One region of the Pantoea sp. X-Soil-ISGK-259 genome, then DNA from elsewhere that is predicted to be linked to it. Evidence: predicted binding sites of a transcription regulator. Region 1 holds the regulator's gene; the other holds the start of a gene.
The links. Region 1 encodes LexA, which represses DNA repair genes until DNA is damaged. Its sites were predicted from a motif close to TNCTGTATGTACATACAGNA; they were not measured.
Positions count from the first base shown of each region.

Region 2: the regulator LexA is predicted to act here: its motif matches at 1,286-1,305, upstream of dinB (DNA polymerase IV).

Region 1 is NZ_AP035986.1:289,481-292,628, forward strand. Features, by position in the region: gene plsB (glycerol-3-phosphate 1-O-acyltransferase PlsB) at 1-897, opposite strand, end outside; gene AC6I77_RS01285 (diacylglycerol kinase) at 1,026-1,394, shown strand; gene lexA (transcriptional repressor LexA) at 1,500-2,114, shown strand; gene dinF (MATE family efflux transporter DinF) at 2,213-3,148, shown strand, end outside.
Region 2 is NZ_AP035986.1:860,623-863,770, forward strand. Features, by position in the region: gene AC6I77_RS03855 (class II glutamine amidotransferase) at 1-355, shown strand, start outside; gene dpaA (peptidoglycan meso-diaminopimelic acid protein amidase) at 326-1,072, opposite strand; gene dinB (DNA polymerase IV) at 1,317-2,372, shown strand; gene AC6I77_RS03870 (sugar ABC transporter substrate-binding protein) at 2,409-3,148, opposite strand, start outside.

The sequences.
Region 1 (3,148 bases):
GTGGCCATCCTGCGCCAGCTGGCGAACTTTTTCACCGCCATTGACGTTGATGCCCTGATAGAGACGACTCCAGAGCCAGCCCATCACACGGTCGGTGACGCGAATGGCTTCATAGGAGAAGTTAGCAGCGATCTCTTCCATCATCTCAACAGCATTCTGCTGGGCTTTCTCATGGGAGATTTTTTTGCTGCGCGCTTCATCTTCGACGGCTTTTTCAATCGCTTTGGATTGCAGCAGACGATTAAACAGATCCTGACGCGCCGGTAAACGCGGGCCGATCGCCGCCAGTCGCTGACGGGCAAAATGGATGCGTGCCACGCGAGCCAGTTTCTGGGCAATCGACTTGTCCGTACCGTGTTCCGTTGCCATGCGGCGCAGCGAGACGGTCGGCGAGAAGCGGACAAAACTGTCACGTCCGTGCCAGATGACCGCAAAGAATTTCTGCACCCCATTCAGCACACGCAGATGCGGCGTCGCTTCGCCCTGGACTTCACGTCCTGGCGCACGACCAAACATCACGGTGACCGGCAGCATCTGAATATCCAGCTCAGGATTATTGCGATGCAGGTCGAGGTAATCGTGAAAGATTTTTACCGATTCAACGCTGGGCACAAAATAGGGAAATACGCGTGGGCCATTATGAATAAACACGTGGCGCGGCAGCAGCGAACCATCAATCTCCAGCGGAATCAGCGGATCGGGCAGATGATGCCGCAGACACTGTGCGCGTAAAGTCAGTAAGTCAGCCTTCGAATCGTAAGGCAAAACATACATAATAGGTCGGGTCGGATCCAGACCATGTTCAGACACGGGATCGGCCGGAATGGCCTTACTTTTTACCAAAAAGGAGAGTGGTAAATTAAGTAATTTGTAATAGAGTTTACGCCAACCTGACATAGACAACATGAAGCCTCTTGTTAGCAAAGCGCCGCAAGCATACCAGAAAGCGCAGCGAAGATCTGTGGTGGTGCCAATTGCACGCAGCCCAGACATTGACGTCAATTGAATGAAAGGGTTCCCACATCATGGCAAATAATGCCACCGGACTTATCAGAATAGTAAAAGCCGCAGGCTACTCCTGGCAGGGACTGCGTGCCGCCTGGCAGCATGAAGCCGCCTTTCGGCAGGAAGCCCTGGCTGCGCTGGCCGCTATTATTATCGCGTGCTGGCTGGATGTCGATGTGATCGCCCGCATCCTCATGATTGGCGCCGTGGTGCTGGTCGTCATTGTCGAAATCCTCAATAGCGCCATTGAAGCGGTGGTTGACCGGATTGGTCAGGAACATCATCCCCTGGCGGGCCGGGCCAAAGACATGGGCTCGGCGGCGGTACTGATCAGCATCTTACTGGCCCTGTTTGTCTGGGTCGCGCTGCTCTGGACACATTTGCGATAAGCCTTCCATAACGCGCCTGAGGGCGCGTTTTCCCTGACAATCGGTTTCCATTTCGCCAATACCTGTATATACTCACAGCGACTGTATAAACAACCAGGGGGCGGGATGAAAGCATTAACCAGCAGGCAGCAGCAGGTCTATGACCTGATTCGCGACCATATATCTTCAACGGGCATGCCGCCTACGCGTGCAGAGATCGCCGCGCAACTGGGCTTCCGTTCGCCAAATGCGGCTGAAGAGCATCTGAAAGCGCTGGCGCGTAAAGGCGTTATTGAGATCGTTTCGGGTGCATCACGCGGCATTCGTCTGTTAATGGAAGAAGAAGTTTCAGAAGGACTACCGCTGATTGGCCGGGTTGCTGCCGGTGAGCCGATCATGGCGCAGGAACATATCGAAACCCACTACAAAGTGGATCCGGGCCTGTTCAAGCCTTCTGCCGACTTCCTGCTGCGCGTCAGCGGAATGTCGATGAAAGATATCGGGATTATGGACGGCGACCTGCTCGCGGTACATAAAACCCAGGATGTGCGCAACGGTCAGGTTGTCGTGGCACGTATTGATGATGAAGTCACCGTTAAACGCTGGAAAAAGCAGGGTGCTATCGTGCACCTTCTGCCTGAAAACAGCGATTTTGACCCTATCGTGGTCGACACCCGTGCGCAGTCACTGACCATTGAAGGTCTTGCGGTTGGCGTGGTGCGTAACGGCGAGTGGCTTTGATTCTGAGGCCTGCGTGCATTCGCCTTTTCTGATGCTATTCTGTCTGCCCTAATTTTGTTGCCTGCTTTGCTGCAGCGACACTGAGCACGGAACGGCGAATGCGCTTTATCACGGCAACGGATAAAAATCTCTGGCGGCTTGCGCTGCCGATGATCCTTTCAAATATCACCGTTCCCTTACTGGGCGTGGTCGATACTGCAGTTATTGGTCATCTCGACAGCCCTGTCTATCTTGGCGGGGTTGCGGTCGGGACCACAGTGACCAGCTTCCTCTTTATGTTGCTGCTTTTCCTTCGAATGAGTACCACTGGCCTGACGGCACAGGCGTTTGGTGCGGGCGATAAAACCGCTCTGGCACGCGCGCTGACGCAGCCGCTGATCATTGCGCTGCTGGCCGGCGTGCTGTTCATCGCATTGCGTTATCCGATTATTCAGCTGGCGACCCATCTGGTAGGTGGCAATCCTGATGTACTGGAACAGGCGGCGCTGTTTATTCAGATTCGCTGGCTCAGTGCACCTGCAACGCTGGCAAACCTGGTCATCCTGGGCTGGCTGTTGGGCGTTCAGTATGCGCGGGCGCCGGTAATCCTGCTGATAGTGGGCAATCTGGTGAACATCGTGCTCGATCTCTGGCTGGTGATGGGGCTGCACTGGGGTGTCGCGGGAGCAGCAACCGCCACGGCGCTGGCGGAGTACATCACGCTGGGCGTCGGCGGCATCATGGTCTGGCGGGTGTTAAAGCTGCGCGGTATTACGTTTAATCTGCTGAAGCAGAGCTGGCGCGGTGACAGCGGCCGACTGCTGCGACTGAACCGGGATATCATGTTGCGCTCTCTGATGCTGCAGCTCTGTTTCGCCTCGCTGACCGTGCTGGGTGCGCGGCTGGGTCCGGATGTGGTGGCGGTTAACGCGGTATTACTGATGTTCATTACCTTTACTGCCTACGCGCTGGATGGTTTTGCCTACGCGGTTGAAGCTTTTGCCGGCGAAGCGCATGGCGCAAAAGATGGCAGTAAATTGCAGCACGTCTGGCAC
Region 2 (3,148 bases), 570 kb from region 1:
GCATCAGCTGGCGACGCGCTATCCACGCACGCCGGGCAACTGGCCTGCGGTGTTTCGTTTTATCGGGGAGCTGGCTGGCACGCTGCGGCAGAAGGGCGTGTTTAACATGCTGCTGTCAGACGGGCGATATCTGATGGCCTTTTGCTCCACCAACCTCTTCTGGATCACCCGTCGTGCACCCTTTGGCCGGGCGCAGTTACTGGATCAGGATGTGGAGGTTGATTTTCAGCAGCACACCACGCCGCATGACGTGGTGACGGTGATTGCTACGCAGCCACTGACGGCCAATGAAACCTGGCAGCGGATTGCGCCAGGTGAATGGGCGTTATTCTGCCTTGGAGAGCGCCAGGAATGAACGGGAGGCCGCTTCGGGACTGGCTAAAACCGGTGCCGGGCTGCTGTTCATCACATATTTACCGCTGGCGACGTTGACCGTCGGCGGCTGGTGATATTTAGCAAAATAAGCGTATCCGGGCTGGAGCTGCTGCCAGAAACTGGCATCGCTGGAGTAGCGGTGACGCTGCATGTTGCTGTCAGTCATGCGGAACGGATAGATGCTGATGCTGACATCCTGCTGGCCATTACGCAGCGCCGCGTTCACATAAGTAAAAATCTCATCCATATAGGCGTTCGTCATGGCATAGCAGCCAATTGACTTACAGTCGCCATGAATCATCAGGTAGTTGCCGCTGTAGCCCTGATTACGATCGAACTGATTCGGGAAGCCAATGTTGATCGCGCGATAAAAACGGCTATCCGGCTTCAGCTGATTCAGCTTCACGTTGTAAAAACCTTCCGGGCTTTTGAAATCGCCTTCACGGCGTTTCGGGCCGAGGCCGCCAGAAAAGTTACAGATGCGGTAGGTATCCAGCAGGCGATATTCATTACCGATTTTGCCGTAGAGTTCGAGGGTGCGTTCTTCCTTGAAGATCTGGATATAGACCGGGGTGCCCAGTAACTGTTTCTTTAATTCTTTGCTGACCGGTGCCGCTGTCTGGACGGGTTCGGGTGTCATTGCCATGCTGAGGGCTGGCAGTAAAATCATCGCAAACAGGAGTGCGATTTTGCCCATGCTGTGTATACCTTGAGGTGAATAGAACATGACGCAAATTGTGCGTCTCTGTTTGCATTATCGGAACTGTCCGCTATCGCAGCGCAACATTAAACATTGTCTGTTTTTTTAGCAAGACGCTGGCAGCCAGATTCGCGATTTACTGAAGGATATTCGGCCACAAATTTGTAAACTTTAATTGTGGGCGCGACAAATATTGCAGTTACCCCTGCCAACTGTATACTTATCCAGTGCCGGAGGGGGTATGCGTAAAATCATTCATGTCGATATGGACTGCTTCTATGCCGCGGTGGAGATGCGTGATAATCCCCAGCTGCGCGACATCCCGATCGCGATTGGTGGCAGCCGTGAACGTCGTGGCGTCATCAGCACCGCCAACTATCCGGCCCGCAAATATGGCGTGCGCAGCGCGATGCCAACTGGCATGGCCCTCAAGCTATGCCCGCATCTCCGTTTGTTGCCAGGACGTTTCGATGCCTACAAAGAAGCCTCCGCACAAATTCGCGACATCTTTACCCGCTACACCCCGCTGATTGAACCGCTCTCCCTTGATGAAGCCTATCTGGATGTCACCGACAGCCCGCACTGTCACGGCTCTGCCACACTGATGGCGCAGGCGATCCGCGCCACCATCTACCGTGAAACCGGGCTGACCGCTTCAGCGGGCATCGCGCCGATTAAGTTTCTGGCAAAGATTGCCTCTGACCTGAATAAGCCCGATGGGCAGTTCGTGATTACGCCGCCGGAGATGGCCGGTTTTTTGCTGACGCTGCCGCTGGCGAAGATCCCCGGTGTTGGCAAAGTCTCGGCCAAAAAGCTGGAGGAGATGGGGCTGGTGACCTGCGGTGACGTGCAGAAGGCCGATCTGGCGCTACTGTTAAAGCGCTTTGGTAAGTTTGGCCGGGTGCTGTGGGAGCGCAGCAATGGCATTGATGACCGCAGCGTCATTGTGGAGCGCGAGCGTAAATCGCTGGGGGTGGAACGCACGCTGGCAGAAGATATCAGCGACTGGGATGCCTGCCTGGAGATAATCGATTTTCTCTATGCCGAGCTGGATCGCCGGCTGACGCAGATCCGACCCGACAGGCAGGTGGCGCGTCAGGGCGTTAAACTCAAGTTCAGTGATTTTCAGCAGACGACCCAGGAGCATATCTGGCCGGTACTGAATAAAGAAGACATGATTGCCATCGCCCGGAAAACCTGGGATGAGCGTCGTGCCGGGCGCGGCGTGCGGCTGGTGGGACTGCATGTCACCATGGTCGATCCCCAGCTTGAGCGTCAACTGCTGCTGGGTCTGTAACGGTCAGCCTCACCGTTCGGCAAGGCTGACGCCGGATTATTTCTTATATTTCGCCGCCAGGGTAGCAAACCACGGCGCGACGAAATCCTCATTGCTGCCCCAGCCCGGAATGATTTTGTTCAGCGACGCGACGTTCACCGCACCAGGCTGGCTGCCGAGCTGCTGCTGAGAGATCGATGCCGCTTTAAACTGGTAAGTCGCAGGCGTCTCTTCACCGGCAATCTTCTTCGCCACCAGCCGCATATTCACCGCGCCAATGGTTTTAGGGTCGACCGCCACCGTCTGCATCCACGGGCTGTTCTTCTCACGCATCAGCTGCAAATCCTGATTCGAGACATCAATACTGTAGAGCTTGATCTCGGTCCGGCCATTCTCCTGCAGCGCTTTGTAAGCGCCCTGGCTGAAGGCATCCCAGGCACCCCAGATTGCGTCGATTTTGCCTTTCGGGTATTTCGCCAGAATCGCACCAATTTTGTTGGCGGTGTCGCCCTGTACGTCCGTTGAAACTGCGCCAATCGACTCCAGCTGATGAATGCCCGGGTTCTCTTTCAGCAGTTTTTCATACACCACCTGACGGCGTTCCATCGGTGGGAAACCGGCAACCCACAGCTTGACGATGTTCGCCTTGCCGTTGAAATCATGGATAAGCTGACCCAGCGACAGCTGCGCCAGTGAAGCGTCATCCTGCGCGGTGACGGTGACGCCCGGAATCGGACTATCTACCGGCGTATCAAATACTGACAGCTTGATGCCCGCGTCGGCAATGCGCTTCACCA